DNA from 3 places in the Rhodococcus artemisiae genome. Region 3 is predicted to be linked to each of the others. Evidence: riboswitches for the same ligand, from Rfam matches in the RefSeq annotation. Region 3 holds a riboswitch; each other region holds the start of a gene.
What was found. Region 3 has a riboswitch for thiamine pyrophosphate ahead of Q7514_RS19695 (3-oxoacyl-ACP reductase). Riboswitches for the same ligand answer to the same signal wherever they lie in the genome.
Positions count from the first base shown of each region.

Region 1 (10,630 bases), on a different contig from region 3:
CCGGAGGAGGCGCGGGCATCCAGGCCGACTCGCGCACGATGGCGATGTGCGGCGTCCACGCCTGTGTCGCGGTGGCCGCGGTGACCGTGCAGAACTCGGTCGGGGTGAGCGGCTTCCACGAGATCCCACCGGAGACGGTGGCAGCTCAAGTGCGATGCGTCGTCGACGACATCGGAGTGGCTGCGGCCAAGACGGGCATGCTTGCGTCGACCGAGATCATCGAAGCGGTCGCGGACGTGTGCTCGGAGGTCGGCATCGGCCGCGACACCGCCGTCCCACTCGTCGTGGACCCCGTGTGTGCGTCGATGCATGGAGATCCCCTGCTGCATGCGAGTGCACTCGAGGCCGTCCGCTCGGCGCTGATCCCGCTGGCGACCGTCGTCACTCCCAACCTCGACGAGATCCGGCTCATCACCGGCATCGAGGTGGTCGACGACCGCACCGCAAGGCAGGCTGCGGAAGCACTGCACGGGCTCGGTGCACAGTGGTCGATCGTGAAGGGCGGTCATCTGCGCACTTCGGAGTCGAGCACCGATCTGTTGTTCGACGGCGACCGATTTCTCGAGTTCCCGAGCCCGCGTCTCGCCACGGGTAACGACCACGGTGGCGGCGACACGCTCGCCGCGGCGCTGGCATCGGCACTCGCCCACGGCCGGTCGGTGCCGGACGCCCTGGCGTTCGCGAAGGAATGGGTGACGAAGTGCCTCGAGTGGTCGTACGACCTCGGCCACGGACACGGACCGGTCAACCCGCTGTGGCGACTCCACGAACATCGCTGACAATCCAGCCCCTGACCGCGCCCGTGTAGGACCGATCACTCCGTGAATGCAGCGCGCGCCTCGGTACGGGCCGCCCCGCTCGGAACTCCGTCCGGGCCGTCGAGCGAGCCGGCGTAGACCGCGGTGCTGTAGGCGACGGACGCCGCGGCGACCGCGAAGGCATCGCGGTCGATGTTGTCCACTGTGTCCTCCGGGCTGTGGTAGTTCGGGTCGAAGTCCTCGTCCGCAGCGCCGCCCCACTTGTCGGCCTCTTCGGGGGTCTTGTCTTCGTCGGCGCCGGTGAACGTGCCACCGGCGGGGATTCCGACTGCCATGAACGGGCCGTAATCGGAACGACCGTCGAAATCGGTGCCGCCGGCATCGATCCCGCGCTCGGCGAAGAATCCGGAGAGGGTGCGCTCGATGCCGGCCGATCCCTCGGGTCCCGGTCCGGCACCGTCCGTATCGGAATCGTCGCCGTCCAAGAGGAGATAACCGGGGTTCGGGGACCCGATCATGTCGAAATTCAGGTAGAGGGCGATCGCATCGCGCTCCTCGGGAGACAACGACGCGACATACTCGCTCGACCCCACGAGCCCGATCTCCTCGGCGCCCCAGAACGCGAACCGCACGGCGTTGGTGACGCCGGGTTCGCTGCCGAGCTGCAGCGCGGTCTCGAGGACTGCCGCGACACCGCTGCCGTTGTCATTGATCCCCGGTCCTTCGGGCACGCTGTCGAGATGTGCACCGACGACCACCACATCGTCGGTCGAGCCCGTGGCGGTCTGCGCAATGACGTTGCGGGAGCGCTGCGTCTCGGTCTTCGTGTCGAGGACGAGGTCCACCGACGGCGACTCCGCAACCCGCTCACCGTCTGCCGGACCGATCCCGCCGACCGGAATTCGTCGCTCCACGGTCTCGTCGAGCGTCGCACCGGCGAGGGGGCCGTCCTCTGTGTTCACCACGAGCAGCGCGGCAGCCCCCGCATCGGCAGCAAGAGTCTCCTTCGCCGAGAAGGTGCACACGCCACGGTCGACCACCACGATCGCTCCCGCAACATCGAGACCGTCGTAGTCGGTGGCCTCGCATCCCGGAGTGTCGTCGGTGGGCACCCGCACGACGGGTGCGGTCAGCCCCTCGGGTCCGGTGGTGGGCGACAGACCCAGTGCCCGCACGTCGAGGGGCTGTCCGTCGATCTCGAGCCTCTGGGCTTCGACCTCGAAGGTGGTGGCCTCGAATTCGGGTGTCTGCACGTCGTATCCGGCGTCGCGCAACGCGCCCGCCACGTAGTCGACACTCGCGTCGTAGCCCGCGGTACCGAGCGCACGGTTACCGTGGTGCTCCGTTGCGATGCGGTCGAATTCGGTGAGGTGGCCCATCAGGGCGTCGATCTGCACACTGTCGGCGAGCACGGTCGGATCGACGGATGCCGCGTCCGTACCGCCATCGTCCGCGCAGCCTGCGAGCACCACGGCCGCCACCACGACCATGGCGGTGCGGCGGCCGATCACCGTGTCGATCATTGCCCGAGCGTACTGTCCCGGCACGGTTCAGGCGTCGCGTTTTCCGACCACCGCCAGCGACACCCCGAACACGATCGCCGTGAACAACGCGAAGTACAGCAGCGAACCCCACGGTCCCCAATGGAAGTCGACGCCCTGTTCCATTCCGAGGAAGTTGTTGATGTTGGCGAACGGCAGGAACGGCTGAATTTCACGACCGACCCGGCCGAACAACGAGAACAACGATTCGATGAGCAGGGGCCACAGCAGCAGCAATGCGATCGTGCCGGCCGACTGGCGCAGTAACGTCCCCACACCCACCGCAAGGAACACCGCCAGGAACGCGTAGAACGGGATGCCGTAGATCGCGCGCCACGTGTCGCCCTCGAGCACGAGATCGCGTCCCGCTTCCGGACCTGCGAGCGCCTTCGCGATGTACACGGCGATCAGGCCCACAACGCCGGTGATCACAGCGCCGATCACACCGATCAACACCGATTTCACGGTCAGCACGAGAGAACGGTTGGGATTCGCGATGAAAGTGGTGCGGATGACGCCGAAGCGGTACTCGCTCGTGACCGACAGCGCCGCGAGGATCATGAGGACCATGATGCCGAACCCCGTCACACCGGTCGCGGCGATGTCGGGGGTCAGATAGAACCGGGCGGCCTCGTCGTCGAGCGACATCGAACTGCGGGCCACTGCGCCCATCATCGCGGCGAAACCGATGCCCAGGGCGACGATCACCGCCAGGCACCAGAACGGAGATTGCACCGACGTGAGCTTGATGCGTTCCGCGCGCAAGGTGTCCACTGCTGGTGATGCCATTACAGGCTGCCCTTCATCACGTCGTCGAAACCGGTGCCGTGGAACTCCACGTCGCCTCCGGTCAGTTTCATGAACGCATCCTCGAGGGACGCCTGGCGGCTCGCCAGCTCGTGCAGGACGATCGAGCGCGCTGCGGCGAGCTCGCCGATCTCTGCGGCACCGGCGCCCGATACATGCAATGCCCCGTCCACATCGACCGCGGTATGTCCGCGTTCGGTGAGTGCGGTGCGCAGGTCGTCGAGTTGGGGACTGCGGACCACCACGAGAGATTCCGATGCGCGATCGACGAAGTCCTCGACCGAAGTGTCGGCGATGAGTTTGCCTCGCCCGATCACGACGAGGTGGTCGGCGGTCTGGGCCATCTCCGACAACAAGTGACTCGACACGAGCACCGTGCGGCCTTCCGCGGCCAGGGCCTGCATGAATCGGCGGATCCACACGATGCCCTCGGGGTCGAGACCGTTGACGGGTTCGTCGAACAACAGCACCTTCGGGTCGCCGAGCAGCGCACCCGCCAGGCCGAGACGCTGCGACATGCCGAGCGAGAAACCGCCGGCACGCTTGCCAGCGACCTCGCTCAACCCGACCTGACGCAGCACTTCGTCGACGCGAGAGCCGGGCAATCCGTTGGAGGCGGCCAGCCACCGCAGGTGCGCGCGCGCCGATCGGTTCGGATGAACCCACTTCGCGTCGAGCAGCGCGCCGACGGTCTGCAGCGGCCGGGTCAGTTCCCGATACTGCTTACCCTCGATGAGCGCGGTACCCGATGTCGGACGGTCCAACCCCAGGATCATGCGCATCGTCGTCGACTTGCCCGCCCCGTTGGGGCCGAGGAACCCGGTGACGATTCCCGGTGGGACGGTGAACGTCACGTTGTCGACGGCAGTGGTTGAACCGAAGGTCTTGGTCAGTCCGGTCACTTCGATCATGGTCCACAGACTGCCGTAAATCCGGCCGGAGCGCAGCACCACGGCCGTGACCAGGGCCTCAGGGTTCCATGGGCGACGATGCCTGGGCCCAGAAGCGTTTGGGGATGCGCCCGGCATGCCGGGCACGGAACCCTGCTTCGACCGCGTGTCGCATGGCCGACGCCATCAGCGCCGGGTCCTTCGCGCGGGTGACGGCGGTGGCGAGGAGCACCGCATCGCAGCCCAATTCCATGGCGAGCGCGGCGTCCGAGGCAGTGCCGATACCGGCGTCGAGAATCACGGGGACCCCCGCGGATTCCACGATCATCTCGATGTGATGCGGATTGGCGATACCCAGCCCGGTCCCGATCGGCGACCCGAGCGGCATCACAGCCACACATCCGACGTCCTCGAGGCGTCGCGCGAGTACCGGATCATCAGTGGTGTACGGCAGGACGTTGAAACCATCGTCGACGAGTTGTTCTGCAGCAGAAACCAATTCGATGGCATCTGGCAGCAGCGTGCGTTCGTCGGCGATGACCTCGAGCTTGACCCACTCCGTTTCGAGCGCTTCCCGGCCCAGCTGCGCGGTGAGCACGGCCTCCTTCGCGCCGCGGCACCCGGCAGTGTTCGGCAACGGCACGATTCCGAGTCTGCGCAGCAGATCCAGCACACCGGTACCCGACGTCGCGTCGACTCGGCGCATCGCCACGGTGGTCAGCTCGGTGTCCGAGGCGACGAGCGCTTCCTCGAGCACCGCCAGATTCGCGGCGCCGCCGGTGCCGGTGATCAACCGGGACGAGAAGGAGCGTCCCGCGATGACCAGCGGCGGCAGGTCGTGTCCCGGGTCCACCGATCCGGTTGCCTGCTCAGCCACCCTGCACCGCCGTGAGGATCTCGATCTGCGCACCCTTGTCGAGCTTCTCTGCCCAGCGGCCACGCGGAAACAGCACACCGTCGACGGCCACGGCGATGCCCTTCTCGGGCAGAGTCATCTCGACCAGGAGCTCCGTGACGGTCGGCGCCTCTGCGAAGTACTTCTCCTCACCGTTGACGGTGATACCGACCGAAATCGGACTTGTCATCGCACACTCTCTTTCACGAATCGGCGGGGATCTGCATGTGTCGCTTCGGGGAGCGGATCGTCGGCAAGTTCGGCGAGGACCGCATCGACGGTGACGGCGGTGAGCAGGACCCCGTTGCGTCCGTGCCCTGTCGCGGCGATCACCCGATCCGACAACCGGCCGATCAGCGGCAGATTGTCGGGACTCGTCGGGCGTAGGCCCGCGCTCGCCTCGCGCAGTTCGTACTCACCGATCGCGGGGAACAGCATTTCGGCGTCGGCGATCAGGTCGCGCACCCCCGCGACCGTGACCTCGGTATCATCCGCTTCGTATTGGGTCGCGCCCACGACGAGCCCGTCGGGGCGCGGCACCAGATACGCGGGGCGTCCGTGCACACTGCCGCGCACGGTGTGCTGCGGCGGCGGGGTAGCTCCGGGCCGCACGCGCAGCCGCAGGATCTCCCCCTTGACCGGGCGGACGGGAAGACCCGGCCACAGCGTCGCCGATGCGGAACCGGCCGCGAGGACGACGCGGTCTTCGCGCAGTTCGTCGAGGTCTCCGACGGAAGTGTGGACGAACCGCACGCCCGCAGCGACAGCGGCACTCTGCAGCGCCTCGACGAGTCTTCTGTTGTCGACGGACAGTTCGGTGGGGGCAAGCAGGCCGAGCCTGATCCTCGGGCCGAGCGACGGCTCGAGATCGCGGATCTCGGCCCGCGTGAGGATCCGCATCTCGTGGCCCTGCTCCCCCACCCACGACGCGATCGTGCGCAGGTCCGCGGCGTCCGCGGCGTCCAGTGCAACGGTCAGCGACGCGCCCGCTGTGAAGACGTCGACGCCTGTGTCGCGTTCGAGGGCGTGCGCGAACTCCGGCCAGCGCTGCAGCGACGCCGCTCCGAGACCGAGGACGTGTTCTTCCCCCGGCCATCCCTCCGACAGCGGCGCGAGCATTCCACCGGCCACCCACGAAGCGCCCGACCCCGGATCGGGGTCGTGGACGGTGACCGTCCACCCCGCTCGGGCCGCGCGCCACGCGACGGAAAGACCGATCACACCGCCACCGATGACAGCTACTGTCGACACGACATCCACCTCACTCCCTGCGCCGGCATGATCCGGTTCAGGTCATAACGGTCGGGGCCGGCAGGCCCCCTCTCAGCCCCGCGTTCCTCGGGACTCCCGTGTTGTCACTTCCGAGGTAGAGGCTACCGTCTTGTCCGTGACGACCTACCGGACCACCTACCGCGGCAACCATCCCGACCCCCGTGGACGCCTCGCGACAGCGCGGTTGTACCTGTGCACCGATGCCCGTCGCGACACCCGAGACCTCGCCCGGTTCATCGAAGAAGCCCTGGTCGGCGGCGTCGATATCGTGCAGTTACGCGACAAGGATTCCGCAGGTGAGAAGAAGTTCGGCCGACTCGAGGCCGGTGAGGAACTCGCTGCACTCAAGGTGATCGCCGATGCGTGCGTACGCCACGGTGCGCTGCTCGCGGTCAACGACCGGGCCGACATCGCGCTCGCCGCCGGCGCCGACATCCTGCACCTCGGGCAGGGCGACCTGCCGGTGAAGCAGGCGCGGCGGATCCTCGGCGCCGACATCGTCATCGGCCGGTCGACGGCCAGCCGCGCACAGGCCGTCCTCGCCGACGGCGAGGAGGGTGTGGACTACTTCGCGTCCGGTCCGGTGTGGGACACCCCGACGAAGCCGGGACGCTCGGCAGCGGGGCTCGACGTGATCCGCGAGGTGCACACGTCGCATCCGCAGCGGCCGTGGTTCGCGATCGGCGGCGTCGATCTCGAACGTCTCCCGCAGGTGCTCGACGCGGGCGCCCGGCGCATCGCTGTGGTGCGAGCGATCACGAAGGCCGACGACCCCCGCGCTGCTGCTGCGGCGCTGAAGGCTGCGCTGCCCGCCTGACGCGCTACAGCCAGCCGAGCACCGTCGACGGGGACAACGCGACGGTGTCCTGAGGTAGCCGATCACGCAGACCACGATCGGCGGTCACCACCACCGTCACCGCCGGATCGAGCGCGGTCGCCGTGGTGGGAATTGTGGTCGCGGCAAGCCGCGCAAGTTCGTCGTCGCCGCTTCCGTCGGCCGTATGCACGTGGGTACGGGCATCGTCGACGACTGCTCTGCGCGCCTGCCCTTCGAGAACTGCCTCGACCCGCGACACCCACCCGAACGTTCCATCCGGGAGTTCGACGGTGCGCGGCAGGGACGCGGCGATGTCTGCGAGCAGCGCGCCGGTGGCGCCGGGCCGGTCGCGCCACCAGCCGGACGGCCCACTGGCCCCGAGCACGTTCGCGGTGTCGAGCAGCATCCGCACCGGGCGGGTGCGCAGCGCAGACCACGCCTCTGCGAATCCCGCGTGCAACGGCATCGATTCGACGTCGGACTCCGACACCCACCGCAGTTCGGTGCTCTCCCCGTTCATGGTGGTATCGAGCGGTGCGGGAGCGTCGGCGACGACGGTCGTGTAGGTCCAGGAACCAGGTGTTCCCGAGGTGATCCTCTCGGAACGCACCGCAACGGAATTGCTGTCGATGCCTGCTTCCTCGTGTGCCTCGCGTACGGCGGCGTCGACAGCGGATTCGTGACTGTCGCGTGCACCGCCGGGCAACGCCCAGGTTCCGCCCTGGTGGCTCCACGCCGCGCGAAGCTGAAGCAGTACCGAGGGGGTTCCGTCACTGCAGGGTGCACGCAGCAGCAGTCCCGCGGCGCCGTGCACACCCCATCGACGTCCTCCGTCGGGTCCTACGGCCCAGCCGTCCCCGTCACCGCGCATTGCTTCCGCCTTCCTGGCTCTCGACATCACGAGAGCACGACGTCCCGATTCATGTGTCGGGTTTCCGAGGTTCGGACTCCGAGGCTCGCGAACTCCGGAAGGAACTCCGACAATGTGGACGCCTGCCGATTCTCTCCATTCAACTTATATGCTCGCCACAATCAGGTTTTCCAGGAAGGGGCTCGCCGTGACTGTACGAGTGACCCCTCCGATCGATTCCGTCGGCGGTTCGGCACTGCCCGCAGAGGATTCCGAAGGGCCGGGCGGCCGGGTCGACGGCCTGCGGGAGCTGTTCCGCTCGACGCCCGCCAAATTGATCTCGCTGGGGTTGGTACTCGCGGTGCTGCTGGTGGTGTCGGGTACGGCATCCGCCCAGGTCGCGAGCAGCCGGAAGGCCACGCACGACCGGCTCCTCGCCACCACCGAGCCGCTTGCGAACGCCGCCCAGAATCTGTACAGCGCGTTGTCGATTGCCGATGCGGCAGCCGTCACCGGATTCATCTCGGGTGGGATCGAACCCGTCGAGGTCCGCGACCGCTATGTCGAGGCGATCGCGGAGGCCTCCGGAGAGCTCGTGGTCGCGGCGGCCGGCCTGGCAGAAGAAGACGAGTTCGGCGCCGCGAACATCGCGGTGATCGCGCGCCTGCTCCCCATGTACACGGGGTTGATCGAGACCGCACGCGCCAACAATCGGACCGGTAACCCGGTGGGTGCCGCCTACCTGACGGAAGCATCCAACATGATGCAGACGTCGATGCTCCCGGTGGCCCAGGAGCTCCACACGCAAGGTGAGACCGCGGTGAACTCGACCCAGCGGGCCGCGGTCGCTCCCCCCTGGAGTGCGATCGGCCTGCTCCTCGTCACCGTGGCCGCGTTGTGTGCTGCCCATGTCCTCATCAGCCGCAAGACCCGTCGCACGTTCAACCCCGGGCTGATCATCGCCATCGGCGCTACCGGAGCACTGCTGTGCTGGCTGCTGATAGCCGGGCTCGTGTCGTCCAATGCCACCGAACGCGCCATCGAACAGGGCGCGGAGCCGCTCGCCGATCTCACCGAGAGCCGGATCCTCGCACAACAGTCCCGCACAGCCGAAACGCTCCTGCTCGCGCGGCGCGATGTGACCGGCATGTACACCGGGGCATTCGACGAGACGATCACTCGACTCGGGGATCTCCTCGACCAGTACACATCGAACGGTGCGGTGGAGATCGGCACCGACGCGGCCGACCGGGCCGAAGCAGCCCGGACAGCATGGATCAACTCGCACGCACGGACCGTGGCGGCACTCGAGCGCGGCGATTACGCCGCTGCTGCCGTACTCGCCACCGGGCCCGGTCCCGACGAAGCGACCGCACAGTTCGCCCGTCTCGACACAGCGTTGGGCGAAGGAATCGAGGAAACCCGCAACGAACTTCGCGACAACGAGTTCCGAGCCTCGCGCACGTTGTCGGGTCTCGCACCCGTTGCGATCGCACTGATGGTGCTGTCTCTGATCAGTGTCATCATCGGGCTGTGGCCACGACTTCGGGAGTACCAGTGACCCGGCGACGCCAGGTGGGTCCCTGGCTCGCTGCCCTATGTGTTGCCGCAGCGGTGACGACGGGGTGTTCCGCCGAGGTACCGCCACGCGAGTCGACCACCGAAACCGCGACCGTCTCGCTGCCGATGCCCGAGGGCGCAGCCTTCGCTCCGTCGCCGACGGCGTTCCCCACCCCGCCGGAGTGCGGCGATCCCACCGCAAGTCTGCGTCCCACAGGCAACGAGACCGGACCTGCTCTCGACGCCATCTCGGCCCGTGGTCGTCTGATCGTCGGGCTCGACACCGGCAGCAACCTGATGAGCTACCGCGACCCCGCGACCGGTCGTATCGCCGGGTTCGACGTCGACATCGCCCGCGAGATCGCCCGCGACATCCTCGGCGACCCCGAGGCCGTGGAGTTCCGGATCCTGAACTCCGCGGAACGCGAGCGAGCCCTGCAGGACGGGACGGTCGACATCGTCGCGAAGACGATGAGTATCACCTGCGCACGACGCGAGCATGTGGACTTCTCGACGGTGTACTTCCTGGCCCAGCAGCGGGTACTCGTCGTCAAGGACTCCGACATCCGCAGCGCATCCGACCTCGCCGGTCGGCGCGTGTGTATCGCAGCCGGTACGACATCGCTGACCCGGATGCAGCAGCTGCAACCAGCGGCGTCGATCCTCACCGTTCCGTCGTGGGCGGACTGCCTCGTCGTCCTGCAGCAGCGACAGGTCGACGCGGTGTCCACCGACGACACGATCCTCGCCGGACTCGCCTCGCAGGACCCGTACCTCGAGCTCGTCGGCCCGTCGCTGGGTTCCGAGCCGTACGGCATCGGTATCCCCCGCGACCACGACGCCGTGGTGCGCGCCGTCAACGGCACCCTCGCGCGAATCCGTGCCGACGGCACGTGGACAGAGTTGTACGACCGGTACCTCCAGGTTCTCGGTCCGGCGCCCGCCCCACCGGCCCCGACGTACGTCGATCGAGGTAATCCATGACCGGCACCGAATCACCTGATGTCCCCGAAGAACCCGACTCCGGCCCCGTGACGCAGGCGGCCACCCCGGCAACCGAACGCAGTGCGACGGCAGCAGAGGGGTCGACCTCCGGCGCAGCATCGCCGCCTCCGACATCGTCACCCGGACATTCGACGCGACCGACACAACGGTCCGCTCCCGCCACACAGCGATCACCACTGCCCGATTCGGCACCACATGCGAGCACTCCGTCGCAACGGTCGTCGACACGGCGTTC
Region 1 covers NZ_JAUTXY010000015.1:76,905-87,534, forward strand. The annotation lists gene thiD (bifunctional hydroxymethylpyrimidine kinase/phosphomethylpyrimidine kinase) at 1-779, shown strand, start outside; gene Q7514_RS25750 (M20/M25/M40 family metallo-hydrolase) at 815-2,281, opposite strand; gene Q7514_RS25755 (ABC transporter permease) at 2,309-3,088, opposite strand; gene Q7514_RS25760 (ABC transporter ATP-binding protein) at 3,088-4,017, opposite strand; gene thiG (thiazole synthase) at 4,076-4,873, opposite strand; gene thiS (sulfur carrier protein ThiS) at 4,866-5,081, opposite strand; gene thiO (glycine oxidase ThiO) at 5,078-6,142, opposite strand; TPP riboswitch at 6,138-6,252, opposite strand; gene thiE (thiamine phosphate synthase) at 6,279-6,980, shown strand; gene Q7514_RS25785 (NUDIX hydrolase) at 6,985-7,851, opposite strand; gene Q7514_RS25790 (hypothetical protein) at 8,039-9,391, shown strand; gene Q7514_RS25795 (glutamate ABC transporter substrate-binding protein) at 9,388-10,374, shown strand; gene Q7514_RS25800 (serine/threonine-protein kinase) at 10,371-10,630, shown strand, end outside.
Region 1: linked by a shared signal. The riboswitch ahead of thiO (glycine oxidase ThiO) and the one ahead of Q7514_RS19695 (3-oxoacyl-ACP reductase) in region 3 are both predicted to bind thiamine pyrophosphate.

Region 2 (10,630 bases), on a different contig from region 3:
ACGCGGTGAGCGATTGCGCGTCGGCCCCCAGGAACTCGACGATGTCGGGAACGCTGTCGACCATGTCCTCGATCGAGTTCGCGAGCGTACCCATCGCGAGTCCGATGATCGCGAGAGCCGCAGTCCAGGCGACGAAGGTCCCGCGCAGCAACCGCCATACCGGACCGGGCGGCGTGAGCAGCGCCGCAGAGGACGACGCCGGCCCCGGTGTGGGCGCGCGCAGGCCCGCGCCGATGTCGCGACGCCGCGACAGTGCGACCGCGACGGCGAGCAGCACTCCGATCGTCACCACCGAGAGCAGCAGCGGCCACCACCGTTCGTCGACATAGAGGCGGGTCTGTTGTGCCCACGCGATCGGCGACAGCCACGACACCCACGAACCGGTGGCGTCGATGATGTCGCCGAACCCCCTCACGAGAAACGCCACAGCGAGGATGGCGAGCGCAGAACCTGACGCCGCACGTGAATGCTCACTGAACTGCGCCGTCACAGCGGCCACAGCACCGAACAGCAGCCCCGTGACGGCGGTGGCCACGCCGAACAGCAACGATCCCGTGAAGTCGAGCCCTCCGGCCAGCAGCGCGAGGACCACCCCGCCACCGACGATCAGATCGGCCACGGCGACGGACAGCAGTGCGGCCGCGGGCGGCGCGAACGGGCCCACCGGGAGCGCGCGCAACAGTTCGAGTCGGCCGGCCTCCTCCTGGGCGCGCGTGTGCCGCACGACGAGCAGAATGTTCATGATCGCGACGGCGACGAACAATGTCAGGCTCAGTTCGTTCGCGGTCATCGCGCCGAGAGTGTAGTTGTCGGCACCGTATGCCGGACCGGTCATCAGTACCGCGGCGGGGTTCTCGAGCAGTGCCGCGCGAGCCTGCCTCGCTGCCTCGTCCGGATAAGCGGCGATGAGACTTTCGACGGTCGCGTACACGGTGAGCGCAAGCGCGAGCGTCCACACTGTGATTCGGACGCGATCGAGCCGGAGATACAAGCGCAGGAGGTCGCCGATTCCATTGAACCGATGTGCACTTCGGACCTCTTGATCGGCGCTGGGGGCAACAGAGGTGGTCATCGGGACGGCACCTCCGCGCTGTCGGATACGTCGGTGGGTGTGTCTCCGTAGTGGCGCAGGAACAGTTCTTCGAGTGACGGAGGGGTGATCGTCAGGTTCGCGATGTCGAGTTCGGTGAGCTCTCGTAGCACCGAGGTGACGGAGGCATTGTCGACGTCGAAGGCGAGGTGTCCGTCGTCGTAGGTCAGATCGTGGACACCGGGGATCGACGCGAACCCACTCGGGAGGGTGGGCACGGTGGCCCGCACCGCGGATCGTGTCAGGTGCCGAAGCTGCGCGAGTGTTCCCGTCTCCACATCCTTCCCGGAACGGATGATAGTGACTGTGTCGCAGAGTTTTTCGACTTCCGCGAGGATGTGACTCGACAGCAGCACGGTACGCCCGGCATCGCGCAGCGCACGCACTTCGTCGGTGAACACAGCCTCCATGAGCGGATCGAGTCCGGACGTGGGTTCGTCGAACATATACAGTTCGACGTCCGATGCGAGCGCCGCGACGAGCGCGACCTTCTGCCGGTTACCTTTGGAGTAGGTGCGCGCCTTCTTGGTGGGGTCCAGTTCGAACCGTTCGAGGAGTTCGGCTCGGCGGGAGGGGTTGTCGCCGCCACGGATGCGGGTGAGCAGATCGATGATCTCGCCGCCGGTGAGGGAAGGCCACAGGTTGGTGTCGCCCGGGACGTACGCAATGCGGCGGTGGATCGACACCGCATCGGTCCACGGATCGAGTCCGAGGACACGGGCCGAGCCGGAATCGGCACGGAGCATACCGAGAAGCACGCGGATCGCCGTGGACTTTCCGGCGCCGTTTGGGCCGAGAAACCCTGCCACCGTCCCGGTTCCGACTTCGAGCGAGAACCCGTCGAGCGCCCGGGTGGTGCCGAATGTCTTGACAAGGTCGATGGTTTCGATGGCGGGTGTGTCCATGGTGCAACCTCCGTGGTCGGTTACGAGGGAGCCGCCTCGCGGGCGGCCAGATATGCGGCGAGCATGGTCGAGTCGGTGAGCAACGGTTCGGTGTAGAGCTCGAGCACTGGGGGCATCAGACGGTCGGTGTACGAGCGCAGCCACGTGGGCAATGCGTCGAGGTCGAGGGGCTCGTTCGGTCCGGGAACATGCAGTAGCAGCGCGCCGGTGCTGAACTCGACGAGCGCTCGGGCTCGGGCCTCGGGATCCCGACTGGGGCTCACGACACCGGACTCGGTCCCTTTCGCGAGGTAGCCCGCGGTAGTGGCCACCAGGTGATCGAGAAACGCCCGAGACGCCGGACCTCGAGCCTGGAGGCTCCGGATCAGGTAGCCGACGAGCGGGGCATAGTGCCCGACGTCCTCGATCTGAGCGAGCATCGCCGCGACACCACTGCCCGGTTCGAGGACCGAGGACTTGAGCTCACGGATGCTGTCGAGAACGTACGCGTCGCAGTGCTCACGCAGCCCGGCGCGAGAACCGAAGTGGTGCACGATGAGCGAGGCGCTCACTCCGCACTCCGAGGCGATGGTCCGCAGCGAGACGTTCACCCCGTCACGGGCAACACAACGGATTGCCGCGTCGCGGATGCGAGCACGGGTAGTGAGGTCGGAGATGCCCTCGACTGAACGCATGTTCCAAGGGTTGCACACGTGTTCAACGACGTCAACAGTGCTTGTCGAGCCGGTTCAGGAGAATCCCATCACCTGGTCACCCCACACCTCGCGCATCGCCCCTTCCGGATCCGAGACAACCGTGTCGCGCGCATCGATGAGCAGGGTCGCCCGCTCGCCGGGCTCGTACTGCGGCCAGTGCTTCGACGCATCGAGCGCCGCGGGCACCCCGTGCTCGGCAAATGCCAGCCATCGACGCCGGATCCGCCCCGACACCTCGATCGCACCCTTGCGACCACCGAGCCAGAAACTCGGGTCACGACCGAGTGTCCCGAAATTTCCGAACACATACGGTAATTCGGTTGCATGCCCGGCACCGATCCGCGCCGCCTTGAGCATCGGCGTCGCGTGGTCGAACCGGTATACCCACGTCGGGGAATGCACGGCATGCGCTTCCGCGACCCACAACACCGGCATCCGGAACCCCGCGTCGCGCGACAAGGCCATCGCACCACTCGGCTTCGGCAGGTCGGGATACGCCGCGGCGATCTCGGCGAGCCGTTCCGGCTCGAGATCGGGACGGTCCTTCGCGAGCGCTTCCAGCATGGCGCGCACCGCCGAATCGTCGACGGGCATGAGCGGCGACTTCATGAAGCGGAAGATCGACGGCTCGTCCTTGTTCGAACCGATGATGAGTGGCACCCGGTGCGACAGACCCTTCTGGAACGCCGCGACCGGATACTTGGGCACCAGGTCGCGGTCGACCACCGGTGTCATCGCCAGTGTTCCCGGAACCTTCGTGGGGATCTCCCCGACCACCGTTTCGGCCGCCTCGACAAGCCGCTCGTAGGGCATCTGCCGCAACTTCCCCACCCCGGACGACGATATGTCGAGGATGTCGAGGAATCGTTCCGCCACCATCGCGGCCCGCTCACGGCCGTATACCGACGTCGCCGGCGGTGACTGCGCGATCGCCCGGTGGAAGAGCCCCTCGGCCCGCGGCACGGTCATCAGCGTCGTGACCGATCCCCCACCGGAGGATTCGCCGAACAGGGTGACCTCGCCGGGGTCACCCCCGAAGTCCGCAATGCAGTCGCGGACCCATTCGAGCGCCGCAATCTGGTCCCGCAGACCGAGGTTCGACTCGAAGGCATCGACAGCGGTGGAGAACGACGACAGGTCCAGGAACCCCAGCGCCCCGAGACGGTAATTGAGCGTGACCACCACGACGTTGCCCGTCTCGCTGAGCACACGTCCGTCGTAGATCTTCTGACCCGAATAGCCGATCACATAAGCGCCGCCGTGGATCCACACCATCACCGGGCGTTTGTGTCCGTCCGGCTCGGGAGCCCAGATGTTGAGCGAGAGGCAATCCTCGCCGATGGTCATGTCGGACGAGATCCCGATCGGGCTGTTCCGGCTCTGTGGAGCGATCGGCCCGTATCTCTCACAGTCCAGCACACCGGACCACGGCTGCGGCACTTCCGGCGACCGGAACCTCATGTCGCCACCCGCCCCGGCGGCAAACGGAATCCCTTTCCACGAGTACACCGCGCCGTCGCGGTATCCACGGGCTTCGCCGTACTTACATCCGACAACGAGCGTCTCGGCGTCCACGTGACCTCCCGGTGAGCTACTCGCATCCCAACGTACCCACCGGACACCGAGCCGACAGCCGCTCGGCGAAGGTGCTATCGTCGCCTCCGACCGACACGGGGTGCTCCGCAACAGCGGGGCTGAGATCACACCCGTCGAACCTGATCAGGTAATGCTGACGAAGGGATGTTTCGGGATGACTGTGCCTGCGCACGATTCACCGACCGACCGTTTCACCGATGTCCTGTGGGACCGCACCAAGGTTCTGCGCGATTCCATCGACGACCTCGAGTTCCTTCGCCGCCTCGGCGACGGCACATTGCCGCTCGAGTCGTTCCGCTTCTACATCGAGCAGGATGCGCTCTACCTGGCCGGATACGCCAAAGCGCTTGCATTGCTCTCCGCCAAGGCGCCGGATCCGGTCACCGGCGCATTCTGGGCCACGAGTTCCGCGACCGCTGCAACCGAAGAATCGGCGCTGCATCGGCAACTCCTCACCGGGGGTGTACTGCCCGCGAACGACGATCCCGTCGCGCATTCCCCCGCGTGCCTCGGCTACGTGTCGTATCTGACGGCCACCGTCGCGACCGAGCCGTATCCGGTGGGTGCCGCCGCGGTGTTGCCGTGCTTCTGGATCTACGCCGAAGTGTGCCGCGACCTGGCCTCCAGCGCAGCTGCTGTGCTCGCTGCCGATCCGGCCCACCCCTACGCGCGATGGGTCGCCACCTATGACGACCAAGGGTTCCAGGATTCCGTCGCCACCGCACGCATCCTCGTCGACGCCGCCGGGGCCACGGCCACCGAGCCCGAACGTGACGCGATGATCGACGCGTTCACGCTTGCGACCCGCTACGAGTTGCTGTTCTGGGACACCGCCCTGAACACGCAGCCGTGGCCCGCATCGTGACGCTGCGGCACCGGATCGCCTCGCTCGCCATCGCCACCTTCACGCTGTGCGCAGTCAGCGCTTGCGCCGGTGGCGGTTCCGACGACACGATCCGGTTTGCACTCGATTGGACTCCCAACACCAACCACACCGGTCTGTACGTGGCGCTGCAGGAAGGACTGTTCGACGACGCCGGGCTCGACGTCGAGATCCTGCCCTACAACGATGCATCGCCCGACACACTCGTCGACTCCGGCAACGCGGAGTTCGGCATCTCCTCGCACGGGGGGTCCACGTTTGCCCGTGCCGCCGGAGCACACACGGTCGCGGTGCTTGCACCGCTGCAGCACTGGGCCACCGCCATCGCCGTCAAAGCCGACCGTAGTGACCTTGCCCGGCCTGCCGACCTGGACGGCCGCACCTACGCAGGATTCGGCGATCCCGGCTCCTCGGCGACCCTCGCACAGGTGATTCGCAACGACGGAGGTCGCGGGGAATTCGAGGAGGTAGTGCTCGGAACGTCAGCGTACGAAGCGGTGTATTCGGACACTGCGGACTTCACCGTCTCTTTCCTCGCATGGGAGGGGCTCGAAGCCGAGCACCGCGGCCTGCCCATGCACTATCTCTCCTACACCGAATACGGTTTCCCCGACGCCTATTCCATTGTCGTGAACGGCAACGAGGATTGGCTCGACGAGAATCCGGATCGAGCCCGCGCTTTCGTGCAGGCGCTCCAGCGGGGGTACGAGATCGCCGCCGACGAACCCGATCGGGGCGCCCGCGCGCTGCTCGACGCCAACCCGGGGGCGTTCCCCGACGAAGAACTCGTCTTCGAGAGCCAGCGGATGCTCGCTGCCGACTACATGCGCGACGAGCAGGGCCGCGTCGGCACACTCGACGCGGAGAAATGGGCCGGTTACGCCCGCTTCCTGTACGAGCAGGGACTGCTCACCGGTCCCGACGGCGCGTCGTTGTCCGCCGAACCCGACTGGTCGACCTACCTCACCGATGACTATCAAGCGCCTTGACCCCGGAAGCTCCGACACCGGGGCCACGACAGACCGGAGCAGCATTGTCCGCCGCCGCGTGAATCGTGCGCTGCCGGCGATCGTCGTCGCGATCACGCTCGTCGCGGTGTGGCAGTTCTACGTGATGATCAGCGGAATCCGCCCACAGGTATTGCCGTCTCCCTCGCGCGTACTGCAGCAGGGGTGGGCACATCGCACCGACATCGCCGGGCACGCCGCCGCGACACTGCAGGTCACGATCGTCGGATTCGCGGTCTCGTTGACATTGGCGTGGGTGCTGGCGATCGCCGTCGATTTCTCGCCGTGGCTGCGGCGGGCATTCGTGCCGCTGTTCGTGGCGTCGCAGACGTTGCCGATCATCGCGATCGCCCCGCTCATGATCATCTGGTTCGGCTTCGGTCTGCTACCGAAGATCCTGGTGATCGCGCTGGCCACGTTCTTTCCGATGGCGATCGGATTGATCGAGGGATTCGCAGCGACAGACCGGGAGGCGGGCGCGCTTCTTCGCAGCATGGGTGCCACGCGGTGGCAGGTGTTCCGGTACGTGCGGCTCCCGTCGGCACTGCCGCGGTTCTTCACGTCGCTGCGCATCGGCATCACGTATGCCGTGGTGGGTGCGGTGTTCGCGGAGTACGTCGGCGCCACGTCCGGGCTCGGCATCTATATGGCGACCCAGAAGAATTCGTTCCGCACCGATCTGGTGCTCGCCGCGGTCCTCGTCACCGCGATCGTGTCACTGGTGCTGTACCTGCTCACCTATGTGGCCGAACGCATGATCGCGCCGTGGGCCCTCACCACAGAGAATCGAGCCCCCGAGAATCGACCCACAGGGAGTCGCGCATGAGCGCCGTCACCGTCTCGGGCGTCCACCGGTCGTTCGACGGCAACCACGTGCTCGACGACATCGGGTTCGACGTGTCCCCAGGCGAATTCGTCTCGGTCATCGGCCCCAGCGGGTCGGGGAAGTCCACCCTGTTCGGGCTGGTGGCAGGGCTCGACACGCCCGATGTGGGCGCGGTCGTGGTCGGGGGAGCACCCGCGGCACCGGGGCGCGCCGCACTGATGCCCCAGAAGGATCTCCTCTTCCCGTGGCGCACCGTCCTCGACAACTGCGCGCTCGCACTCGAGGTGCAGGGTGTGCCACGTGGGGAGGCACGCGAGCGGGCGCAGGCCCTGTTCCCCGCGTTCGGACTCACCGGATTCGAGGATGCTCGCCCGTCCCAGCTGTCCGGCGGGATGCGTCAGCGCGCGGCGTTGGCGCGGACCGTGATTCAGCAACGCGAGATCCTGTTGCTCGACGAGCCGTTCGGCGCTCTCGACTCGCTCACCCGCACCGACATGCAGCTGTGGCTGCAGGACGTGTGGCAGCGCGACCGCTGGACCGTCCTGATGATCACCCACGACGTACGCGAGGCCGTCCTGCTGTCCGACCGGGTCCTCGTCCTCTCGCCTCGACCCGCGAGGATCATGCACGAAGTCCGGGTTCCGCTGCCGCGACCACGATCGTTGGAATCGCTGACCGATCCGGAGTTCGTGGCATTGGAACGTGAGCTCGTGTCGGTGCTGCACGCGCGGTCCGACATACATTGAGCGCTCACGTGATTCGGCGTACCGGAGTATCGAATCGGTAACAGGACGCCACCCCACCTGCATCGGACATTTCGCCCCGTATCTATCGGATCACAGCGCTCACCTGCACCGTACGTGGGGCGTACCTTGGGGAATCCGTAGTTCGAACACCTGTCCGGCAGTGGCGACGAGCACGAGGAGGCGACGACATGAGCGGTGCGTTGTCCGACCCCTTCGTGTGGCCGACACCTGTGCGTACCCCGTTTGTCAGGGAGTTCGACGGCGTCAGCATCGCGTCCCGTGCACTGAGCGCGTCCGTGCGCCACACTGTGCGGCCGTTCCTCGATGCCTGGGCGCTCACCCCGACACTTCCGTGGCCGACCGGCCTGGTCGACCGGGCCGCGTTCCCGCTTCTGCCGGTGCCCGGGACCGAGCATCACCGCGTCGCGTTGGACGCGTGTCCCGCCGAGTTCGTGCGCGCGCCCGGCGCCGACGGCAGCACCGCGGTGCTCTACCTGCACGGCGGCGCGTTTCTGTGCTGCGGTCTGACAACCCATCGTCAGTTGGTGTCGCGCATCTCGGCGGCAGCAGGCGCGCCGGTGCTGTCGGTGGCCTATCGGATGCTCCCGCGTCACCCGATCCGACGCGCGGTCGACGACGGCCTGTCCGGGTTGCGATGGTTGGCCGCCCACGGCTACCCGATCGAACGAACCGTCATCGCCGGCGACTCCGCAGGCGGGTTCCTCAGCTTCTCCGTGGCTCACGAAGCACTGGGTCTGGGGGTCGGTCGAGCGGCGGGCACCATCGCGATCTCGCCCCTGACCGATCTCGACCCCCGCCACAAGCTCGAACACCCGAATGCTCAGAAGTGTGCGCTGTTCCCCCGACGCGCGGTTCCGGTGCTGTCCACACTGATCGAGCGTGCCGAGCGGATCGACGACCGGTACGAACCGGTGTCTTCTCCTGTCGATCTCGACCTCACCGGCATGCCGCCGGCACTGATCCAGACAGGATCCGAGGAAATGACGTTCGTCGACGCCGAGACCATCGCATACCGCCTCGCCGCGGCCGGTGTTCCCACGGAACTGCAGGTGTGGGAGAAGCAGGTGCACGTGTTCCAGGCAGCCGCGTCGCTGGTTCCCGAGGGCAGCCGTGCAGTTGCCCGGATCGGGAGGTTCGTACGTTCGCTCGACACCGTGTGATCCTGCGAACAACGAGACCCGCATCGACCTCCACGGGGAACCGTCGGGACGACGGTACTGTGCGTGACGGCGTCCGGTTCGAGCTGGTTGCCCGAATCACAACGTATCGATCGAAAGGGACAGCGTGAGCTCTCTCAATGCCGGCCAGAGCCTCGGTGTAGGCCAGGAACTGAAGTCCGACAACGGTAAGTACACTCTCACGCTCCAGCAGGACGGCAACCTGGTCCTGTCCGAGGCCGGCAAGGCCGTGTGGGCTGCGGGCACCAACGGCTCCGGCGCCGTGCGCGCGAACGTCCAGGAGGACGGCAACTTCGTCCTGTACAAGGCCGACAACTCCCCGGTGTGGGCGTCGGAGACCAGCGGCAGTTCGGGCGTGCGGCTGACGGTGCAGGACGACCGCAACGTCGTGCTGTATGCAGGTTCGAAGCCCGTGTGGGCGAGCAACAGTGTTGCTCCGAAGGCTGAGACCTCTTCGAAGCCGGCCCCCGCTGCACCCGCCCCGACAGCCGATCCCGCGCCTGCCGCTGATCCTGATCCGGCACCGCGTGTCCACACCGTCGCGTCCGGCGACACCCTCTGGGCGATCGCCGAGCGTTTCTACGGCGACGGCAACCAGTACCGGCGCATCGCCGACGCGAGCGGAATTCCCGACCCCGATCTGATCCGGCCCGGCCAGGTACTCACCATCCCGTGATGCCTGCACGCGCGTAGTGTCGACGTCCCATCACCGGACCCGGTGGGGGACGTCGTCATTCACGGACCGGTCGTTCGAAGGCCCAGCTGTTCAGGGCACCAGCCGTTCAAGGACTCTCGCCGGATATGGGCTCGTCCCCCACCTGCTGCCGGCGATGCTTCGCCGTGAGCATGAACAACCGCACGACCAGGGCGAGGAAGAGCAAATTACACACGATCTGCGCCGAGACCACCGCCCTCGTCCCATCGGTGACCGCGGCGATGTCCCCGAAGCCGACGGTCGCGAATACCGTCAGGCTGAAGTACAGGGCACCCATCCGGGTCAAGACCTCGGTGAACCCCTGCGGTTCGACCTGCGAGATCACCGCGTACAGCGACGCGAAGCCGAAGATGTAGACGGTGGCGGTCGCAGCGATCCCCTCCATCGCCTGGGCCACAGGATGCGGAGACCGCAGGACCCACCTCACCTGCCAGCCGCAGACAGCGCACACCACCGCCGATCCGCACACCAGGAGGAAGAGTGTGGAGAGGTCGTCGAGTTCGGTGAACGACAGCGTGAAGTAGGCGGTACCCACCACGACGAGCGTCGTCACGGTGCGAAGCAACGCCCGCCACGTGAGTCCGCGCAGCTGCGCTGACCTGTCGGCATCGGATGACCGCGCGCGGTTCGGCACAGGTGCAAGTATGCGCTCTCCCGCCCGATCCGCACGCTCTCCGACAGGCATCCTGTCGGTGGGTCCGACTAGTGTTCACGAAACACGGGTCAATGTCGGGAAGGGAAAGGGGGCAGGTTCATGGGCGAACCGGAGAGCGGATTCGACCGCGACGTCGACCGGGCCTGGCGCGAGTTCCGGGGGGACCTCGCCGACCACGTCGCCGCCATGCGCGACGGAGGCGGACTCGTGCTCGAGCCGCTGGCAGAGGAATCCGGTGGGCCGGCCGGGCCGTGCGTGCAGTTCTACGCGTGGGGCGATCAGCAGGTGCGCTGCGAGGTGCCGTCGAATCTCC
Region 2 covers NZ_JAUTXY010000014.1:198,097-208,726, reverse strand. The annotation lists gene Q7514_RS25340 (ABC transporter permease) at 1-1,072, opposite strand, end outside; gene Q7514_RS25335 (ABC transporter ATP-binding protein) at 1,069-1,995, opposite strand; gene Q7514_RS25330 (TetR/AcrR family transcriptional regulator) at 2,016-2,669, opposite strand; gene Q7514_RS25325 (carboxylesterase/lipase family protein) at 2,724-4,265, opposite strand; TPP riboswitch at 4,352-4,448, shown strand; gene Q7514_RS25320 (TenA family protein) at 4,441-5,151, shown strand; gene Q7514_RS25315 (ABC transporter substrate-binding protein) at 5,136-6,158, shown strand; gene Q7514_RS25310 (ABC transporter permease) at 6,217-7,002, shown strand; gene Q7514_RS25305 (ABC transporter ATP-binding protein) at 6,999-7,748, shown strand; gene Q7514_RS25300 (alpha/beta hydrolase) at 7,937-8,929, shown strand; gene Q7514_RS25295 (LysM peptidoglycan-binding domain-containing protein) at 9,054-9,623, shown strand; gene Q7514_RS25290 (potassium channel family protein) at 9,730-10,296, opposite strand; gene Q7514_RS25285 (T3SS (YopN, CesT) and YbjN peptide-binding chaperone 1) at 10,417-10,630, shown strand, end outside.
Region 2: linked by a shared signal. The riboswitch ahead of Q7514_RS25320 (TenA family protein) and the one ahead of Q7514_RS19695 (3-oxoacyl-ACP reductase) in region 3 are both predicted to bind thiamine pyrophosphate.

Region 3 (10,630 bases):
CTGTTGGGACAATCCGACTTCGTCGGCGATGGAACCCACTGGGCGCGGAGCGGAGCGAATGACCCGCAGGATCGCCCGCCGATTTCCATCGGCGAGCGCCCGCAATGCCACATCGAGATCTGCCTCTGCCTCGGCACCCATTGTCCGTCTCCGCTCATCGGGTGCCACGACAATAACACAAGTGTGTATTTGTACTTATGGATATGCGTGGATTTGAGCGTTCGGGATGGTGATCCCGAACGCTCACAGTCGCCGCAGGACCACGACCGTGTCCTCGAGTACGGCCTGTGTGCCGTCCGGTCCGAGGGCGTCGCGTTCGCGGGTATCGGCGACCTGCACCTCCCATAGGTCATTGTCGAGGTCGAGCGCCTCGATCTCTTCCTGCGGACTCAGGAACCGGTGGTCGCCGTGTCCTTCGCGTGCGTCGGCATCGGCCCACGGCGGGAACGCGGCGTGCGAGACGATCACGAGGTGCCCGTTCCGCGCGACGAGTCCGGCGGCGTTGCGAAGCACATCGCTGCGCGGAAACTCTACGGGCGAGTGCAGGAAGGACGCGGCGACAAGATCGTAGCTGCCGTCTTCGTGCCAACTCGACAGGTCTGCGGTGACGAATCGGATGCGATCGTCCGGAACTCCGGCGGCGCGCGCGGCGTCGGTAGCGCGGCGGACGGCGGTGGGGGAGATGTCGATTCCGGTCGCGATCCAGCCGCGGTCTGCCAGCCAGATGGTGTCGGCGCCCTCGCCGCAGCCGAGGTCGAGGGCGGTGCCCGGTGTCGATCCGGACACCGCGTAGACAAGGGAAGCGTTCGCATTGCCGGACCACAACCCGTCGCTGTCGGTGTAGCGGTTCTCCCAGAACTGCGCCGGTGGTGTGTCGATGTGCATCAGCTCTCCTTCGGTGCGGGCTTGCGTCACCGCCGATAATGCGACTTCATGTTGACATGAAGTCAAATGCGATGTGGACGATCGGTGAGGTGGCAGAGCGCTTCGGCCTCGCCACGCATGTATTGCGGCATTGGGAGGACGCCGGGCTGCTCGCCCCCGACCGCGACACCGCAGGTCGCCGCCGCTACCGGGAACTCGATGTCACCCGGGTGGCCGTGATCATCCGCAGCAAATCCGCCGGAATGAGTCTCGACCAGATCCGCGTCCTGCTGGCGGGCAGGGCAGACGAGCGTCGCGACGTACTCACTGCGCACCTCGACGACCTGGAGCGACGGATGGCAGAGATGGCCCGCTCCCGCGAGATGACGCAGCATGCGCTGGAATGCCGCGCCCACGACATCGCGACGTGCCCCAATTTCGCGGCGGGCGTCGCCGATCTTCTCGGGAACCGCACCGACTCGCGTCCTGTCTTCGGCTGAGGGCAGGGGGTCTATGAATAGTTCACCAACGCAACATGATTCGATCGTTATCCGACAATCACACTGTGCCTCTGTGGCAGAGCCGGCACCTCCAGCCCCAGCGAGTCGCGCAAGGTAGTACCCGGGTACTCGGTGCGGAACAGGCCGCGGCGCTGTAATTCCGGAACCACGAGGTCGACGAAGTCGTCGAGGGAATCCGGGTAGGCGGGGCACATCAGGTTGAAGCCGTCGCAGGCACCGGCGACGAACCACTCCTCGATTCGGTCGGCAACCGACTCGGGTGTGCCGATCATGGTGGCGTGACCGCCGCCGGCAGCGAGAAACCCGAGCAGTTCTCGCAGCGTCGGTCGTTGCGTCTCGATGATTCGTTGCACCGTCGCGTACCGCCCCTGCGGGCCGGTGAATTCCGAGATAGGCGGCAGGTCCGAGACCGGAGCGTCGAGGTCGTGGCCGGTGTAGTCCTGGCCGGTGAAGGCCCCGAGCTGGGCGAGTGCGCCCTCGATGTCGAGATACGCGTCCAATTCCGACTTCTTCGCCTGCGCTTCGTCGTCGGTGCGTCCGACGTAGGTGACGAGACCCGGCAGGATCGCGATCGACGTCGCGTCACGTCCCGCGGCGGTGGTGCGGGCACGTAGGTCGGTGGCGAATTCGAGCGCCGCCGGAAGATCCCAGGCAACCGAATACACGGCCTCGGCGTGGCGTGCTGCAAGGTCACGGCCGGTGTCCGAGGCGCCGGCCTGGAACAACACCGGGCGTCCCTGCGGGCAGCGCGGCACCGTGAGCGGACCGTCCACACGGAAGTGCCTGCCGCGGTGCTCGATCCGGTGGACCGCGCCGGCATCGAGGAAACGCCCGGCCGAACGGTCCGCGATCACCGCGTGCTCGTCCCACGAATCCCACAGCGCGACAACAGCGTCGATGAACTCTTCCGCCCTTCCGTACCGTTCGGCGTGGGCGGGCAACGAACCGGATCCGTGGTTGCGGGCTTCGGCGTCGAACATCGATGTCACGATGTTTGCGCCGGCGCGTCCACCGCTGATGTGATCGAGTGACGCGAGCATGCGTGCCGCGTGGAACGGCGTGTAGAAGCTTGCGGACACCGTGGTGACCAGCCCGATCTTCTCGGTGGCCCGCGCCATCGCCGACAGCGCGGTGATCGGTTCGAGAAACCACGTCGTGCCCGCCGTATACGCGGGGTTCACACTGTGGCCGTCAGCGAAGAAGACCGCGTCGAGGCATCCCCGCTCGGCGGTGCGTGCGAGTTCCTCGAAATAGGTGATATCGCCGATGCGCTCCGCGGCGGAGTCCGGGTGCCGCCACGCCGAAGAATGGTGGCCGGTGCCATATAGAAATGCGCCCAGATGCAGGGTACGCACCGCCATCAGTTCATCACCAGTCCGCCGTCGACGACGAGGTTCTGCCCGGTGACCGCGCGCGACCAGTCGGACGCGAAGAACAACACGGCGGCGGCGAAATCCTCCGGGGTCGTGACCTTACGCAGCGGGGTCGAGCCGGCGATCAGGTCGAAGACCTCCGGGGGTGTCGCGGATGATGCATCGGTGGTGCGCAGGAGCCCGCCCGACACCATGTTCACCCGGATGCCTTCGGGGCCCAGATCCGCAGCGAACGTACGCGTGGTCGACAGCAGCGCCGCTTTGGCTGCGGTGTAGTCGTGGTAGGGCACGACCGGGTTCTGGAACAGGTTGGTCCCGATGTTGACGATGCTGCCTCCGCCGGCCTCCCGCATTCCCGGCAGAGCGGCCTGGATGGTGTTCACCGCACCACCGACGATGCCTTCGAGCTGGGCTGCAAATGCGCCGTAGCCGATTCGATCCGCCTTCTCGCGGGCGTCACCGTTGAACGAGAAGTCGGGAAGGGCGTTGTTCACCACGGTGGTCACCGGACGGCCGAAATGCTCGCGCGCGCGGCCGAACACAGCCTTTACTTGTGCGCGGTCGGTGACGTCGGCCTGCACGGCAATCGCGCGTTCGGTGCCGATGCTCTCGGCGAGAGCGCGGGCCGCATCGCTGCTGCGCCGGTAGTTCACGACGACGGACGCACCTTCGTCCGCGAAAGCCTGTGCGATGCTGTGGCCGAGCCCTCGGCCGGCACCGGTGACCAGGACGACCCGGTTCTGCAATGACATGATTGCGCCTTCCCTTCGGACCGAAGGGATACGCAGACGGCATCGGACCGGTGGTCTGTCGCCGACTCGGCATCCCTTCGCTCGCATGATCGAGATCAGGTTCTACGGGTGTGTTCTCAGCCTGTCCGGCACCCCGTGTCGAGTTTCGAACGCCAGGTTAGCATCTCGATTCGATCATGCTTCAGTGCGTCATGTTCCGGCATGGAAGAACAGCAACGCGAGCCACACCCAACCGGCCGTGATCACCATCCGCTGCACAAGTCCGGCGAACCGGGAATCGTCTTCCCACGCCTGCCCGAACACGACGAAGCCGATGGTCAGCGCGACAGCGGTCAGCCCCGAGAACCATGACCATCCAGCGCCGGGCACGGTGAGCACCGCGACGATCGCGGCTGCCGGAAGTGAGGTGAACACGACCGCGCCTGCATGGTCGTGAATCTTGTGGCGGCGCGTGTATTCCGTCGGTGTCCGGTCCGGTGTGCCCGGCGGATATCCGCGCATCGCATCCATCGGGAAGAGTCCCGAGATCATGAGCGACACCCCGAACACCCCGATCGCCACGCCGAGCAACCCACTGCCGAATGTGGCGGCGACGCCGACCGCTCCGACGGTCACGGCTGCGCCGCACACGATGAAGTTGGTCGTCTGAATCCAGCCCCGGCGACCCAGCGCGAGGGCGCTGACGGGCTGGCGCACCGGGTGATAGCCGGGGCGGGTCCACCCGTCGACGAGGAAGACCACGACGAACACCACGAGTGCGATCGAACCGATGATCGTCACGCGATCATTCCCAGCGGAAGAGCGCAGCCGAGACCACGACACCGACCACGATCGTCACGCCGAGCGCGAGGAAGTGGGCCGGGTCGGCGGGGCTTCCCGCCCAGGCCGCGGACATGGCCTCGACCGAGGCGCCGAACGGTAGCCACTCTCCGACCGTCGCGACCGGGTCGGGGAGCGCGTCGCGGCTACCGAACAAGCCGCCTGTCGCGCCGAGAGCGAAGAAGGCGACAAGTCCGATCGCCACCGCGGAGTTCGGGGTCGGGGACACTGCCGCGACGATCATTCCCACGGCGTACATCGCCGCCATCGCGAGCACGAACACACCGACGGCGGTGCCGAGATGCACGGGCGGACTGGCGTCGAAGAAGGCAGTGGCCACGACGATCGCTACACCGAGCCCGAGCAAGGTCTGCAGCACGCTGACCACGACCTGGGCCACCAGGACCATCGCGGGCGACGCCGGCGTCACCGACAGTCGTCGCAGAATGCCAGTGCGCCGGTAGTACGCGAGGAAACTCGGCATATTGATGACACCGATCGACGCGATGATGATCGTGAACACCAGAGGGAGCACGAAGACATCCAGCACAGTGCGCCCGTTCGCCACTTCTTCGGTGCTCGCCGACGAGGCGCTCATCACCAGGATCAGCAGGGGAAGGCCGATCGGAACGACGAGGCCTGCCGTGTCGCGTACGACCATCTTCGCCTCGCACACGGTCAGTGTGAGCCAGGCAGCGGGTCCGAGGCGGTGGGTTTCGACCGCGGTGCTCATTCCGTCTCCTCCAGTTCTCGTCCGGTGAGTGCGACGAACGCATCGTCGAGGTTCTCCGCCGCCGCTCGTGCGACGAGGCCGGACGGGGTGTCCAGCGCGACGATGTTTCCGGCATCGAGCAGCGCCACGCGGTCGCAGAGGTGTTCGACCTCTTCCATCGCGTGGCTGACCAGCAGAACTGCGACGTCGTCGCCGCGCAGCCGCTCGATGGTCTTCCACATCTGTCGCCGCGCGCGGGGATCGAGGCCGGTGGTCAGTTCGTCGAGAATGACCACGCGTGGTCGTCCGACGAGGGCGAGCGCGATCGACAGCCGCTGCTGCTGGCCGCCGGAAAGCTTCTCGAACCGGATGCCGCGTTGCCCGGTGAGACCGACCATCTCCAGGAGCTCGCCGGCAGGAACGGGCTTCGGATAGAAGGTGCGATACAGCCCGACGAGCTCGGAGACGGTCAGCGAACCGTGCAGGGTGGCCTGCTGCAGCTGGACTCCCAGAACCTGACGGAGGCGGGAGCGGTCACGGTGCGGGTCGAGGCCGAGGATACGCACACGTCCCCCATCGGGATTCCGTAGTCCCGCGACCATCTCGACGGTCGTGGTCTTTCCCGCGCCGTTCGCGCCGACGATGCCGAGTGTCTCGCCGATCCCGAGTGTGAAGCTCATGTCGTCGACCGCGACCTTGTCGCGGTACCGCTTGTGGAGGTGTTCGGCAACGATCGCCTGTGGAGTGGTGCCCGGGGCGCTGGTGTCCATGACGCCGACGTTAGGAGCCGAGCGTGAGTGATCGCGCGTGCCGGATGTCAGGAATGTTGACCATGACTTTCGGCACCCGCCCGGTGCCGGTGGCGCGGCCTAGAGTGGTGACGTGCATCGATGGACACCAGAGGGGCTGTCGGGCGTGGCGATGCTCGTCGTCTCGGTCGTGGTGGGTGGGCCGGTATTGTTCGGCGCGGCTCGGACGGAGATCCCGCGCGCCGTATGGATCGTGCTGTTCGGTGTCCTGCTCGTCGGCCTCTTCGCCGCCGCTGTGACCACACGCCCGTCCACGATCGGCAAGGCGTCGTGGGCGGTGGCGGTCGTCGCGGCGTGGGCTGTGGTGTTGACCGCGCCGGAAATGGGTCTGCTACCGATTCTGCTGGTCGTCGTCGCAGCCGTGAGCGTCTACGTCGTGCCGGTTCGTCTCGGCCTGATCGTGGTGGCGCTCAATACCCTCGTCATCGGGTTGGCTACGGTACAGCACACCGGTGATACGGGTGCGACGATGCTGACCGGAGGCTTCTACCTCCTGATCCAGCTGGCGACGGTGTTCAGCTCGGTGTCGCTATTGCGAGAGCAACGCATGCGGCGAGAGTTGACGGAGGCCCACGTCGAGTTGCAGGCCGCGTCCGTCCTGCTGTCGGAATCCGCGCGCACCGCCGAACGATTGCGGATCTCCCGCGACCTGCACGACCTCATCGGTCACCAGCTCACTGTTCTCGCGCTGGAACTGGAGACGGCGCGGCACCGAGACGGTGAGCGGGCCCGTGAACATGTCGAGCGAGCGAACCGAGTCGCGCGGGAGTTGCTCGCCGACGTCCGGTCCACTGTGGGGGAGCTGCGAGTCGAGCCACTGAACCTCGAAGCCGCCCTGGAGCAGGTGGTGCGCGACCTTCCCGGGCTCGATGTGCAGATCGACGTCGCACCCGACGTGGATGTCGGAGAAGAGCACGCGGCCGCGTTCGTGCGTGCTGTGCAGGAGATCGTGACGAACGTTCTCCGTCACGCCGATGCCCGCGTGCTCCGAATCGAGATCTCGTCGGAGGGCGGCGGTGCTGTCCTGTCCGCGGTGGACGACGGTGCCGGAACCCGCAAGCTGCGTGTGGGCAACGGTCTACGAGGTATGGCCGAGCGGTTCGAGGCCCTCGGTGGGCATGCCACCTTCGACGGGAGCCGCGGTTTCCGGGTGAGGGCGTGGGTACCGGCCTCATGATCCGTGTCGTGGTGGTGGACGACCAGACACTCGTGCGGCAGGGGATCACGAGTCTGCTGGAGGTTGCCGAGATCGAGGTGGTCGGTGAGGCCGACGACGGCCGTGCGGCCCTCGGCGTCATCTCGTCGACCGGACCGGATGTGGTTCTGCTGGATCTCAGAATGCCCGGGTACGACGGAATCTGGACGCTCGAGCAACTGCGCGAGCAGGACATGGCGGTGCCGGTGCTGGTGCTCACCACCTTCGACGATGATGCACTCGTACTCGATGCGCTGCGCGCCGGAGCTCGCGGGTACCTGCTCAAGGACGTCACTCTGGATCAGCTGACGCACGCGGTGCGCACCCTGGCCGACGGTGGCACTCTCATCGCCCCGTCGATCACCGACCGCTTGCTCAGGGCGATCCGATCCGGACCGTCCCCGACAGGGCCCGATGCCTCGCCCACACAGGATCTCACCGACCGCGAACTGGAGGTACTGCGCCTGATGGCAGCGGGCTTCGGCAACCGTCGGATCTCCGAGGCATTGTTCCTCGCGGAGGGCACGGTCAAGAATCACGTCTCCTCGATTCTGCTCAAGCTGGGAGCCCGCGACCGCACCAACGCGGTACTGAGAGCGCTCCACGACGGAGTTCTGCGCTGAGTGGGTCGCGGGCGGTTCCTGCCGACTTCTCGACGGCCGGGCGGCTGCTACGCATGGCGGCGCGTCCGCACACAGACATAGGCGCGCTGTGAGGAGAGTATCGATCTCGTAATCGCACGTCCGGCTATGGCGCGGACCAGGAGAACCCGGCACACTGTGTGACATGGACCATAGGATGAGTGACGACGAATTGCGGCGTGCCATTCGGGTGCTGCGCGACCGAGCGGACCTCGCACGAAACGAGGGTCGCCAGGACGACGCCGACATGCTGGAACGGACCATTCACGAATACCAGCAGGAGATGTCGCAGCGGCTCTGAGCGGAGGTTGCGGGCTCCGGAGCGTCGTGGCGGTTAGGGTGTCGCCATGGCGATCAAGGATCTGCGCGGCACGAGGTTTCTGATCACGGGCGCGGCCAGCGGAATCGGCCGTGCCCTCGCCTTGGCGGCGGCCGACGAGGGTGCCGAAGTCATCCTCACCGACCTCCACGCGGATGGCCTCGACGACATCGTGACGGAGGTCCGCAACCGCGGTGGGGCAGTGCTGCATTCCGCGGCGTTCGACATCTCCGACTACGACGCCGTCACCGCGTTCGCGAACGAGGTCCACGAGCGATGTGAGTCGGTCGACATCGTCGCCAACGTTGCGGGGGTGTCGGTGTGGGGCACGGTCGACCGGCTCGAGCACAAACACTGGAAGCTCATGGTCGACGTCAACCTCATGGGACCGATCCATGTCATCGAGAACTTCGTACCGCCGATGATCGCGGCGCGACGTGGCGGGCACATCGTCAACGTGTCGTCGGCTGCGGGGTTGATCGCGCTTCCCTGGCACTCGGCGTACAGCGCCAGCAAGTTCGGGCTGCGGGGTGTGTCGGAGGTGCTCCGCTTCGACCTCAAACGCGACAGGATCGGTGTCTCGCTCGTGGTGCCGGGAGCGGTGGCGACGCCGCTGGTCGACACGGTGCAGATCGTCGGGGTCGATCGCGATGCTCCCGCAGTTCGCAAGCTCACCGGGCGATTCGTGAAGCATGCGGCCTCACCTGAGAAGGTGGCGGGTTGCATCCTCACGGGAATCAAGAAGAACCGCTTCATGGTGTACACGTCGTTCGACACCCGGTTCGGCTTCTGGTGGGCCCGAAAGTTCGCGCCACCCTACAACCTCGTCATGCAGGGAGCCAACGACTACTTCCGCAAGGTCCTACGTTCGAGCATGACGAAGTAGCCGGAGCTGGCCGATCTCGGCGACGTTCTTCGTGAGTTCGACGTCGACCCACGCGACCGTGTGAGCGACGGTCATGTCCGGGTCGCCCTGCCACGGAAACGGTGCGGGTGAGTCGAGATGTTCGTCGGTCGTCGTGTCGAGGACGACCACCCACTCGTCGTGCAGATCGCGTAACCGGGCGATCGATGCCTCACCGCTACCCGGCCACCTGATTTCGGTGCGGTCACGTGGGGTGCGGCCTTGCACGTGGTCGAGTGTCACCGTCCACCACCACTCGATGTGCCACATGACCCACGCGATCGTGGGAACCGGAATCGGATCCGGTTCGGTCTCGTCCCAGTCGGGGGTCCACAGGCCGTCGGTGCGTTCGTGGACCGTCCAGCAGAGGCCGGCGGGCTGCCACAGGAAATCGTCGGGCTGCAGCCGATCGAGGTGGAATTCGAACAACGACCACGTCAGGTCGAACTGCCATCGCAACAACTCTCGTCGAGATGTCGACATCTCTCGAATCCTTCCGGGTGTCAGATCTCGCGCTGGAGTCGAGCGTGCAGGTGGTGGGTGAGCGGGGTGTCGGCGTGCGCCATCCACAGGTCGTACGTGAGGGTGTCGCCGTCGAGGACGTATCGTCGCGTGAGTTCGTGCACCGGCTTCGCGTCGGGGGAGCGCTCGAGCACGACAGTGACAAGGTCGAGCACGCCGTGGCTGAGCCGGCCGCGCTGGATCTCGACGAATCCCGTGGGCTGCGACACGAGGAGTTCGATGTCGTTGCCACTGTTCCGGAGATACCCGTTCTCGGTGTGGAGCGGCCGGGCTTCGGTGCGGTGGCGGGTTCGGCTCACGTACATCAGGAACGGTTTTCCGGGGATCGAGGCGAACTCGATCGTCTCGTCGTACGAGAAGTCCTCGATCGTGGGGTAGTGGCCTTCGCCGCCTCCCACCCAGCGACCCGCGAACACAGCGAGTTCGCCGAGAGGATCGTTGTCGGCCGGATTGTCGGACATGGGGAACTCCTCGCGGGTGGGCTGGGCGTGTGTGGGCTGGGCGTGTGCGCCCTCCATCCTCCCGTAGAGGGATACCGTTGTCGCATGAACCAGCAGTGGGGTGTCGATTCCGAGGTGGGTGCGCTCACCTCCGTGATGCTGCATCGACCCGGCGCGGAACTCGAGCGGCTCACACCCCGGAACAACGATCAGCTCTTGTTCGACGCGTTGCCGTGGGTGGCGCGAGCTCAGGAGGAACACGACGCGTTCGCCGACGTGTTGCGGAGTCGCGGTGTAGAGGTGCTCCTCCTCTCGGACCTGCTCACCCAAACCCTCGAGGTCTCCGGAGCGGCGCGGGTGCAGAGTATTTCGTCGGCCGTCGATCCGCGTCGGCTCGGCCACGCTCTGGCGCAGGAGCTCGCCGGTCACCTGCGTACCACACCGGCACCCGAGCTCGCACGAATCCTGATCGCCGGAATGACCTTCGACGAACTGCCGGCGGCGGGGATGGGTTCGGCGCCGTCGCTCGTGCGACTGATGCATCACGGCCCGGACTTCGTCATCGACCCGCTCCCCAACCTGCTCTTCACCCGGGATTCGTCGTTCTGGGTGGGCTCGCGGGTGGCGATCTCGACACTCGCGCTGCCTGCGCGGCGACGGGAAACCAACCTCACCGACCTCATCTACGCATTCCATCCGACGTTCCTCGGTGTGCGACGCGCGTACGAATCGCACACAGCTCCCGTCGAAGGTGGCGAC
Region 3 covers NZ_JAUTXY010000009.1:210,932-221,561, reverse strand. The annotation lists gene Q7514_RS19715 (ArsR/SmtB family transcription factor) at 1-141, opposite strand, end outside; gene Q7514_RS19710 (class I SAM-dependent methyltransferase) at 244-885, opposite strand; gene Q7514_RS19705 (MerR family transcriptional regulator) at 942-1,364, shown strand; gene Q7514_RS19700 (LLM class flavin-dependent oxidoreductase) at 1,412-2,746, opposite strand; gene Q7514_RS19695 (3-oxoacyl-ACP reductase) at 2,746-3,510, opposite strand; TPP riboswitch at 3,566-3,656, opposite strand; gene Q7514_RS19690 (DUF998 domain-containing protein) at 3,700-4,290, opposite strand; gene Q7514_RS19685 (ABC transporter permease) at 4,295-5,062, opposite strand; gene Q7514_RS19680 (ABC transporter ATP-binding protein) at 5,059-5,811, opposite strand; gene Q7514_RS19675 (sensor histidine kinase) at 5,924-7,027, shown strand; gene Q7514_RS19670 (response regulator transcription factor) at 7,009-7,668, shown strand; gene Q7514_RS19665 (hypothetical protein) at 7,844-7,987, shown strand; gene Q7514_RS19660 (SDR family oxidoreductase) at 8,034-8,891, shown strand; gene Q7514_RS19655 (DinB family protein) at 8,868-9,392, opposite strand; gene Q7514_RS19650 (FABP family protein) at 9,413-9,892, opposite strand; gene Q7514_RS19645 (arginine deiminase) at 9,977-10,630, shown strand, end outside.